Regions from separate parts of the Streptomyces sp. CA-250714 genome, predicted to be linked through region 1. Evidence: riboswitches for the same ligand, from Rfam matches in the RefSeq annotation. Region 1 holds a riboswitch; the other holds the start of a gene.
What was found. A riboswitch is a leader RNA that binds a small molecule or an ion and turns the genes downstream of it on or off. The one in region 1 is predicted to bind cobalamin.
Positions count from the first base shown of each region.

Region 2: it holds a riboswitch for cobalamin, as region 1 does, so the genes downstream of both, metE (5-methyltetrahydropteroyltriglutamate--homocysteine S-methyltransferase) here and ACQEU8_RS31140 (CbtB domain-containing protein) in region 1, are expected to answer to the same signal.

Region 1 is NZ_JBNJMI010000002.1:2,735,395-2,740,740, reverse strand. Features, by position in the region: gene ACQEU8_RS31155 (Gfo/Idh/MocA family oxidoreductase) at 1-725, opposite strand, end outside; gene ACQEU8_RS31150 (HAD-IIA family hydrolase) at 1,091-1,870, shown strand; gene ACQEU8_RS31145 (CbtA family protein) at 2,024-2,848, opposite strand; gene ACQEU8_RS31140 (CbtB domain-containing protein) at 2,869-3,102, opposite strand; cobalamin riboswitch at 3,130-3,251, opposite strand; gene ACQEU8_RS31135 (glycoside hydrolase family 6 protein) at 3,441-4,508, shown strand; gene ACQEU8_RS31130 (galactose oxidase-like domain-containing protein) at 4,619-5,346, opposite strand, start outside.
Region 2 is NZ_JBNJMI010000001.1:1,355,158-1,360,503, forward strand. Features, by position in the region: gene ACQEU8_RS06100 (amino acid adenylation domain-containing protein) at 1-653, opposite strand, end outside; gene ACQEU8_RS06105 (MFS transporter) at 613-1,902, opposite strand; gene ACQEU8_RS06110 (tyrosine-protein phosphatase) at 2,234-3,043, shown strand; cobalamin riboswitch at 3,304-3,523, shown strand; gene metE (5-methyltetrahydropteroyltriglutamate--homocysteine S-methyltransferase) at 3,680-5,346, shown strand, end outside.

The DNA.
Region 1 (5,346 bases):
CACAGGTGTGAGCGGACGCCGTTCTCATGGGTGATGGCGATGAAGGTGTCGTCGTCTGCCTCGGCACCCGCGCGCCGTACGTCCGACTCCGCGTAGACGGACGCGGCCGGGCCGAAGAGGGTCAGTGCCTGGTCGACGAGGTGGCTGCCCAGATCGTAGAGGAGCCCGCCCACTTCCTCCGGGTCGCCCGACTCGCGCCAGCCGCCCTTGAGCCGGGGCCGCCAGCGCTCGAACCGGGACTCGAAGCGGAAAACATCGCCCAGCGCGTCCTGGCCCAGCAGCGAGCGCAGAGTACGGAAGTCGTTGTCCCAGCGGCGGTTCTGGAACGGCGCCAGCAGGAGCCCGCGCGACTCGGCCTTCGCCGCCAGCTCCCGGGCCTCCGCTGCGGTGGGCGCCAGCGGCTTGTCCACCACGACGGGCAGCCCCGCGTCCAGCGCACGGTGCGCCAGCGGTACGTGGGTGCGGTTCGGGGTGGCGACCACCACCAGGTCGAATCTGTCCGCGTCCGCGAAAAGTTCGTCCGCCGACGCGACCGTGCGCACCTCACCGTCCGGGCCGCCGGCCTCCCGTGCGTGCTTCTGGCGCTCCGGGTCCGAGGTGACGACGGTGTCCAGGGCGAGCCCCGGCGTGGTGGCGATCAGCGGGGCGTGAAAGACCGATCCGGCCAGGCCGTAGCCGAGCAGCCCGACGCGGAGCGGCGTGACGGTGGTGTCCATGCGGTTCATGCCCCCACCCTTGCAAAGCCCGCCCACCGGAGCACGCACCCGCCCCAGTCATCCCTCGCCCACGCGGAGCTGCCGCCCAACGTCCGCATTTGGATGTGCGCTTGTGGCCCCGGCACAACGGCGAGGTGAACGCGGCGCGGAACCTCTGTCGGCGGAACTGCCTGCCGACTGCCGCAGACGATGCTCTACGGAGCGGTAACAAGTCGCACCGTCGCGCCCGGGCACCCGACGCACTCGGCGGCGTACGTCTCGGCTGACCAGCACCGGTTGCTGCCGTTACGCTGAGCGCGGCGGCCGGTTTCGTGCCTCGGCGTAGCGGCACATCCCCGTCGGCCGGACCACCACGACCTGGCAGGAGTCCATCCGTGGCAGAGCGCAAGCCCATCGAGTCCTGGCTCACCGACATGGACGGTGTGCTGATGCACGAGGGAATCCCCGTCCCCGGCGCCGACTCGTTCATCAAGCGGCTCAAGGAGTCGGGGCGGCCGTTCCTGGTGCTCACCAACAACTCCATGTACACCCCTCGCGACCTGCACGCACGGCTGTCCCGTATCGGGCTGAACGTGCCGACGGAGAACATCTGGACCTCCGCGCTGGCCACCGCGCAGTTCCTGGACGACCAGCGCCCGCGCGGCACCGCCTATGTGATCGGGGAGGCCGGGCTGACGACGGCCCTGCACGACATCGGGTACGTCCTCTCCGACGCCGACCCCGACTACGTCGTCCTCGGCGAGACCCGCACCTACAGCTTCGAGGCGCTGACCCGGGCCATCAGGCTCATCAACGACGGCGCGCGCTTCATCGCCACCAACCCCGACGAGACCGGCCCCTCGGCCGAGGGTGCGCTGCCCGCCACCGGCTCGGTCGCGGCCCTCATCACCAAGGCCACAGGCCAGCACCCCTACTTCGTCGGCAAGCCCAACCCGCTGATGATGCGCGCCGGGCTCAACGCGATCGGCGCCCACTCCGAGACCAGCGCCATGATCGGCGACCGGATGGACACCGATGTCCGTGCCGGTATGGAGGCCGGTCTGGAGACCTTCCTGGTGCTGACAGGGCTGACCCGCCCCGACGAGATCGAGCGCTACCCCTACCGCCCCTCCAGCGTCGTCGACTCGATCGCGGACCTCGTCGACCGGATCTGAGGCGCGGAGGTCCACAACCGGATCCGCGGCGGGGCGGGCCCGAAGCGGGGGCCGCACGGTTCTGCGGCTGGGCCGAAGCCGGGCCGAGGCCGGATGCTCGGGCGGAGGCGGCGGCGCGGCCCCCGCCCGGCGTCCCGGTGCAGGCTTCCGACTTCAGGAGGCCGCCGAAGCCGTCGCCGGCTCGGGCTGCCCCTCCCGGTCGGAGGGCCGCTGCCGGCGCAGCGCCGGGGCCGCGAACACGGCGCCCAGTACGGTCCACAGGACCAGGTGCCCGCCCAGCGAGAGCACTCGGAAGTCCCACAGCAGGGCGGCCGGAACCGGGACCGGGTCCGGGTTGTCCGGCAGCAGGAAGAGCGCCGCCAAGGTGGCGACGACGGCTGCCGCGGCCCCCAACTGGCGTACCGGAAGGCCGTGCCCGGCCTGTCCGAGCCGCTGGTGCACCTGGTGCGCCAGCACCATTCCCAGTACGCCGATGACCAGCGCGGCCAGCCACAGGCCCTGCCGTTCGGTGACGGTGCCGCCGTCACCGACCCCAGGCGGGTTGGCGGGGTAGCGCAGCGCCGGGAGCAGGGACAGCGCGAGGAATCCCGCACCGGCCAGGCCCATGGCGCGCTGCCAGCCGCGGCCGTCGTCGCGGGCGGCGGAGCGGTTGACGAGGGCATAGGCGAGGGTGAAGAACACCCCGATCGCCAGCCCCGCCACCACGGCGGTGACCACCAGCCCGAAGTGCTGGGTGCCCCGGCTGAACAGCTCTTCGGCCTCGGCGGCATGGCTGTGCCCACCGTGACCCGCGTGGCTGTGCGCGGCGGCTTCCGCCGCCGAGCGTTTCTCCTCCAGCCGGATGGCGCGGTCCATCACGGGTTCGGCGAGCAGCAGCGAGAACAGCCCCGTGGCCAGTCCCGCGATCCCGCCGGCCGCGAGGCCGCGGCCGAGAAGGGGCAGCAGGGGATAGGGAGTTGGCTGTGCGGAGACGGACATGTCGAGCGACCCCCGATCGGTCAGTGGCAGGGGGCGCCGAACAGATGACGGCCGTCGTGTGAGAACTCGTGGAGGTAGGAGCCGGTGGCCGAGACGAGATTGCCGTTGTCGACGAAGACGGCGTACAGCGCGATCAGTGCGACGATCGCGGCGGCGGCGACGATGAGCCAGTCGCGGGTCCTGACAGTCGCCGGGTGTGCGGCGGCGCTCTCGGATGCGACGGTCGTGCCGACGGTGTGCGGGGACATCCGCATGCCTCCTCCTGGGGTTTCCACGCCCCATCGGTGGAGAAGCGACAGGTCAGTTCCTGACTCCCGCAGCCGTCGGGGGCGGCTGCGGACACAGTGGCGGGACCGTCCCGGAGTCGCACCGGGTTCCTGCGCTCTGTCGCCTCAATATGGAAGTGTGCCGTCCGGGAGGCTCCCAGCCTGACATGGGCACTGTCAATAAGGACTCCGTCACACCGGGTGCGGAACCCGGCCGTGCGGTACGGGCCCTGTGACACGATGGGCGACGTTGTGGCCCGTCAGGGGTCCGGCCGACGGCCGGTCGCTGGTCCGTCGGCGGCCGGAGCACAGCCGAGGGGGAATGGATGTACGGCAGCGCCAAAGACGGCGCACGACACCTGCGTACGGCGCATACGGTGCGCGCCCGCGCCCGGAACGTGGCGGGCAGCGCCCTGGCAGCGGCCCTGCTGCTGGCCGGCTGCTCGTCGTCGGGCGGCGGTTCGGACGACGGTGAGCAGCCGGATTCGACGGTGCGGCAGCGCCCCAAGTCCGTTGCCCCGTACTGGGTGAACCCCCAGGGCAGCGCCGCGCGGCAGGCCCGTGCCTATGCGAAGGACGGGAGTTCCGCACGGGCCAGGCAGCTCGCGAAGATCGCCCGGCAGCCGGTGGCGGAGTGGATCGACGCGAAGGACCCCCGTGGCCACACCGCCCGCGTCACCAAGGCCGCTGCCGCCGCGGACCGCGCCGCGCTGCTCGTCCTCTACAACATCCCGCACCGCGACTGCGGCCAGTACAGCAAGGGCGGCGCGAAGGACTCGGCGGCGTACCGCAGTTGGCTGGACGGCGTCGCGGAGGGCATCGGGAACCGGACGGCCACGGTGATCGTGGAGCCGGACGCCCTGGCGCACACGGTCTCCGGCGACTGCGCCGCGCCGCAGCAGCGCGAGGAGCGTTACCAGCTCCTCCACGACGCCGTCAGCCGGCTCGGGAAACTCCCCCGTACGAAGGTCTATCTGGACGCCGGCAATCCGGACTGGGTCCGCGATCCGGGCGGGCTGGTCGAACCGCTCAACCGGGCGGGGATCGGCGCGGCCGACGGGTTCGCGCTGAACGTCTCCAACTTCCAGACGACCGCCTCGAACGTCGCGTACGGCAAGCGGCTGTCCGCGATGGTCGGCGACAAGCCGTTCGTCGTCGACACCAGCAGGAACGGAAACGGGCCGCTGCGCGGTGGCGGGCAGGAGAGCTGGTGCAACCCGCCCGGGCGGGCGCTGGGCGAGGCGCCCACCACCAGGACGGGGAACAAGGCGGTGGACGCCTACCTGTGGATCAAGCGCCCCGGGGAGTCGGACGGCCAGTGCCGTGGGGGTCCTGCGCCGGGTACTTGGTGGCCGTCCTACGCGTTGGAACTGGCCCGCAACGCCAAGGGGTAGCCCTCCCGCCCTGTTCTGGGGAGGGGCTGCCCCTGGCTGTCGGTTGCAGGCTGCGGGTGCGTTGTCGTTGCTCGCGCAGTTCCCCGCGCCCCTTACGGGGCGCGTCCCCCCTACTTCGGGTTCCCCGCAGTCACCGGGGGATGGGCCGCACCGGGGTCGACGTTCACCTTGACCCACTGGGCCTTCGACGGGACACCGTTCCCGTCCACGCCGAAGACCATCCACCAGCCCGGCGTCACCAGTGACGGATCGTCCGGGATGGTCGTGGTCACCGTCCCGTCAGGCGACTTCTTCATCTTCAGCGCCACCGACGACTGCTCCACGTTCGTGACGTGAGTGAAGGAGCCGGGCCGCACCAGTCGGAGCTTCTTCAGTGAGGCGGCGTCCTTGCTCTTGAAGGAGATACGCGCGCCGGGCGCCAGCGTCCGAGGGCTGCCGCCCGCCTTCCGCAACTCCGGTTGCTGCTTTCCCTTGTGCAGATACGGCGGTGTGTAGATCTCGATCCGCTGGTCGAACGCGCCCGGCTTGGTGTTGGCCTTGTCCGCGTACAGCGAGTCGGAGCCGAAGGTCATCACCCGGCCGTCGGGCAGCAGCAGACCGCCGGAGTGGTAGTTGCGGCCGACCAGGGGCGCGGCGGCTTCCTTGAACTGGTTGGACTTCGGGTTGTACAGCGCGGCCTTCAGCACGTTGCTGTCGCTCTTGCCCCGGTAGCGGCCGGAGCCGTTGGTCGTCAGCACGGTGTCGTCCGGCAGGATCACGCTGCTGGGGTAGCGGACCTTGTCGTAGAGCTTGGGGCCGTCCTGGAAGCGCGGGGTGTCGGACGTCAGATCCACGACGC
Region 2 (5,346 bases), on a different contig from region 1:
ACGGTCGTATCGCCGGGCCGCACGTCCAGGATCCGCCGACTGCTCGCCGCGAACTCCGTCAGCCCTTCATGCGTGAGCTGGACCGCCTTGGGCACGCCCGTGCTGCCCGAGGAGAGCATCAGCAGCGCCACGTCACAGTCGTCCGGCTCCACCAGATCGTCCGCGGGCAGGTGCCGCAGACAGTCCTCGGCGACCACCACCCTTGCGGACACGGCTGCCCCGGCCACCATGGCCGCGCCCGCGCGGTCCGTCACCACCAGCGGGTCGCCGAGCAACTCACAGGTGTGACCGAGGCGTTCCAGGGCCGGGGAGCCCGCCTCTGCCCGTTCCGCGATGGCGACCGGCCTGGCGCCGCCGAGCACACAGGCCCAGAACGCGGGAAAGAACTCGTCCAGCGGTAACCCGCACAGCACGATGTCGGCGCCGGGACGCAGCCCCTGTTCCCGCAAGCCCGTGAGCAACCGGCGTGCCGCGGAGAGCAATTCGGGATACTTCTGAACGGTCGTGCGGCCGTCGTCCCCGACGGTCACGACGCCCGCGTCCGCGGAGCGCTCCGCCGCCCGCAGCAGGGCGCTGACCGCGTTCAGCGGATCGTCGTCGGTCAGCTCCAGCTCAGGCCCTCGGTACAGAGCCGGTCCCCGTGCACGGGCCATGGATGTTCGCTCCTTCACTGTGTGACGGCTGTTCATACGGTTGCTCGTACGGTTGCTCGCTCACCCGGCGCCGGGCGGCGGCCAGGGACAACAGGAGAAACGCCAGCGCCCCGCAGAGCGCCACTCCGTGGAAGAGGCCCACGACCGCGAGCGCCGGCCAGGCCTCCAGCGCTGCCGCCGCGGCCACCATGCCGAGGGCGAATCCGGAGGTCTCCGCCGCGGCGGACAGTCCGAACAGCCGGCTGCGTTCCCGGTCAGGCGCCGCCTGCAGCCGTGAGGTGTACACGATCTCCGTGAACCCGTCGGCCAGCCCGGCCAGCCCGGCGACGGCCACGAGTACGAGGGGCGCCGGACCGGTGAAGGCCAGCACGAAGGAGAGCGACATCACGCAGGTGCCCACCGCGAAGGCGTACGCGCCGCACCGGCCCTCCGACCACGACGCGTGCCGCCGCTTCAGCAACTGGTGGGCCAGGAAAGTGCCCACCGCCCAGGAGGCCCAGAACTGCGTCATGAACATGGCCGGATCCCCCGGCGACTCCACATCGGCCACCATGGGAAGAGCCACGTTGTGGGACGAAGAGGCGAGCGCGTCGACGCCCCGCAGCAGCACCATGCCGAGCAGCAGCGCCGGCACCGCATTCAGCACCTGCCGCAGGGAAGCGGCTTCCGGCTTCGGCTCGGCCTGCGGAGCCGACCGGTCCTCCTCCATACGGGGCCGCAGCAGCGACAACGCCACCGCGGACACCAGGAAGCTGGCCGCGTTCACGGCGAACGCGGCACTGTGGCCCGCCAATTCGATGACCGGGGCGGCCGAAGCGAAACCCGCCACGGTGGCAAGGGAACGAGCCGTCGCCAATTGCCCGTTCGCCCGAACCCGCGCCTCCTGCCCCACGATCACCGGGACCGCACTGCGCAGTCCGACGTTGAAGAACGTGTTCCCGGCACCGAGCACCACCGCGACGACAGCCAGCAGCCACACGGGAGCCGACCCCGTCGCACACAGCGCGAGAACCACCATGGCCACCGCTTGGACGAGATCCGCGCCGATCATCATGGCTCGGCGCCCCACCCTGCCCGCCAGAGCCCCGGCTCCCAGCCCCGCCAGCACCCCCGCGGACAACCGCAGCGCCATGAGCAGGCCCAGACCGAGACCGCTCCCCGTGACCTCGTAGGTGAACAGGCTCAACGCGATCAGATTGAGAAAGTTGCCATAGACGGACACCGCATACGCGCCCACAAGAGCGCGCACACGCCAATGCAGATGACTCAATCCAGACTCCTCGTAGGTAAGGCATGAGCCAGATACACGGCAGTGCACAGGGAGTTGGGCGATACGCGGAGGCTACCGCGAGCACGGCGTTCCGCCGCCGAAGCTCATGAAAATTGTTCACATCCGAACCACTGCGCCTTGGGGCTCGCGAGGGTGGCTGTACGGCTACCGCTCGGCGCGACGTACGGACGGATCACACCCAGCACCGTCGTCACCCTGAGCCACCGGAAGGCTACGATCCGGTGCACGCATCCAAGGGCTGATCGCCTCAGGCATCCATGCCTTATGGTCGGACGGACGGTCGTCGCAGATGCTAGGAGCGCGCGTGAGTGTGGAGTCCGCCGATACGGTGCTGACCGGGGTACGGAATTTCCGGGACGTCGGGGGCCTGCCGACGGTGGACGGGCGCCGGGTGCGGCGCGGGGTGCTCTTCCGCAGCGGACACCTGGCACACGCCACACCTGAGGACGCCGCCTTCCTCGGCGAGCTCGGGCTGCACACGGTCTTCGACTTCCGCAACTCCGCGGATCAGGCCCTCGACGGCCCCGACATCGAGCTGCCGGGCGTCCGCAACGTCAACCTTCCGCTGTCCGACCCGGCCGACGGCGCCGAGTTCTGGCGGCTGGTGCGGGACGGCGAGCTGGACCAGCTGCGGGCGATCCTCGGCGACGGCCTCGCCGCCCAGCGGATGACCGACTCCTACCGCACCATGATCCGCGAGCGTACGGCCGAGCACAGCCGCATCCTGCACGCGCTCGCCGAGGACAGCGTACCCGCGCTGATGCACTGCGCGGCGGGCAAGGACCGGGCGGGCCTGTCGATCGCCGTCACGCTGCTGGCGCTCGGCGTCGAGCGGGCCGCCATCGAGGAGGACTACCTCCAGTCCAACCAGCCGCACCGGCGCTACAAGATCTACCGCAGCAGCAAGTCCAGGGCCGGAATGTCCCCGGAAGTCCTGGAACTGCTCGCCCCCCTCTTCGACGCCCGCGCCGCCTACCTCGACGCGGCCTTCGCCACCATCGACGAAACCTGGGGCGACACGGACACCTACTTGACGGAGGCCCTAAAACTCTCCCCGGCCACCCGCACCCGGTTGCAGTCCCGCCTGCTGGAACCCTGAGCCCTCCGCTTGTGGGCATCTGTCCCTCCCCCAGCCTCCGGCCGGGGGTACCCCCAGGGCGGGACGGGTGGGCACAAGCGGGCCGCACCCGCGCGACGGCCGCACCCCGCACCCCGCAGTGGGCGCCCCTCAGGTGCGGCCCGGTGGCCGGTGGCTGCGCTTGCCCACCCTGCGCCCCTGGCGCAGACTGCCCAAGCACAGCGGGGGGCGCCCTCGCAAACAGGCAACGCGGGCCAGCCCTCCCGCGACGGCCTCCCAGCTATGCTGGGCCCGCAGCTGGTTCGCCCCGCCGGCCAGGCGGGAGGCGTCGTAAGAGGGAACCCGGTGTGAATCCGGGACTGCCCCGCAGCGGTGAGCGGGAACGACCGCCGTCACACGCACTGGACCCACGGTCCGGGAAGCGACGGCCAGTAGGTGCCCGCCGGGAGACCGGCAGGCGCGCCCGCGAGTCCGAAGACCTGCCCGCTGCCCGTACGCGTCCACACGCGTACGGTCCTCCCGGAGACCTCGAGGGCGGGTCGGAGAACACAGCGCACAGCGGCGGCGCCGGCCACGCGTCCGCCCGTGCAGCCACCCCTTCGCGTCCTCGTCCCGTGCTTCCGGGAGCGCTGGAGACATCTCGCGAAGGAGAGTTGCGTGACAGCGACAGCAGCGAACCCGGCCACCACTCCCCCACCCGCGCCGGTACGCGCCACGGTGCACGGCTATCCCCGCCAGGGGCCGAACCGTGAGCTGAAGAAGGCCGTCGAGGGCTACTGGAAGGGCCGCGTCACCGCCGACGCCCTCCGTGCGACGGCCGCCGAGTTGCGCCGCGCCAACTGGCAGCAGCTGGCGGAGGCGGGCATCCACGAGGTGCCCACCGGGGACTTCTCGTACTACGACCACGTCCTGGACACCACCGTCATGGTCGGCGCCGTCCCCGAGCGGCACCGGGCAGCGGTCGCGGCGGACCCGCTGGACGGGTACTTCGCCATGGCCCGCGGCACCCAGGAGGCCGCGCCGCTGGAGATGACCAAGTGGTTCGACACCAACTACCACTACCTGGTGCCCGAGCTCGGACCTGACACCGTCTTCCGGGCGGACGCGAGCAAGCAGACGGCCGAGCTGAAGGAAGCCCTCGCACTGGGCCTGAAGGGCGCCAGGCCGGTGCTCGTCGGACCCGTGACCTACCTCCTGCTGGCCAAGCCGGCGCCGGGCGTCGCCCCCGATTTCGAGCCGCTGACGCTGCTGGAGCGGCTGCTGCCCGTCTACGCGGAGGTGCTCGCGGACCTGCGCGCGGCGGGCGCCCAGTGGGTGCAGCTGGACGAGCCCGCGCTGGTGCAGGACCGTACGCCTGCCGAGCTGGAGGCGGCGGCACAGGCGTACCGTGCGCTGGGCACCCTCCCCGACCGGCCCCGGCTGCTGGTCGCCTCCTACTTCGACCGGCTCGGCGAGGCACTGCCCGTGCTGGCGAAGGCTCCCGTGGAGGGCCTCGCCCTCGACTTCACGGGACGGGCCGCTGGCAATCTGGACGCGCTCGCCGCCGTCGGCGGGCTGACCGGAAAGCGGCTGGTCGCGGGCGTGGTCGACGGCCGTAACGTGTGGATCAACGACTACGAGCGGTCCATCGCCACCCTCGCCACCCTGCTGGGCCTCGCGGCGCGGGTGGATGTGGCGACGTCCTGCTCGCTGCTGCATGTGCCGCTGGACGCCCGTGCCGAGCGCCATATCGACCCGCAGGTCGCCCGCTGGCTGGCGTTCGCGCGGCAGAAGGCAGCGGAGACCGTCACTCTGGCGCGCGGTCTGTCCGAGGGGACCGGCGCCATCAGTGCCGAGCTGGCCGCCAACCGTGCCGATCTGACCTCCCGCACGGCCTCGCCGCTCACCCACGACAAGGCGGTACGGGCCCGCTCCGCCGCCGTCACCGACGCGGACACCCGCCGTCCGCTGCCGTACGGGCAGCGCACCGCGGCGCAGCGCACACGGCTGGGTCTGCCGCCGCTGCCGACCACCACCATCGGTTCGTTCCCGCAGACGACCGAGCTGCGTACCGCCCGGGCCGACCTACGGGCCGGCCGGATCGACGAGGCGGGGTACGAGGAGCGGATCGCGGCCGAGATCCGCGAGGTGATCGGCTTCCAGGAGCGCGCCGGACTCGACGTACTGGTGCACGGTGAGCCCGAACGCAACGACATGGTGCAGTACTTCGCCGAACAGCTCACCGGCTACCTCGCCACCCGGCACGGCTGGGTGCAGTCGTACGGCACCCGCTATGTGCGCCCGCCGATCCTCGCGGGCGATGTCGCACGCCCGCGCCCGATGTC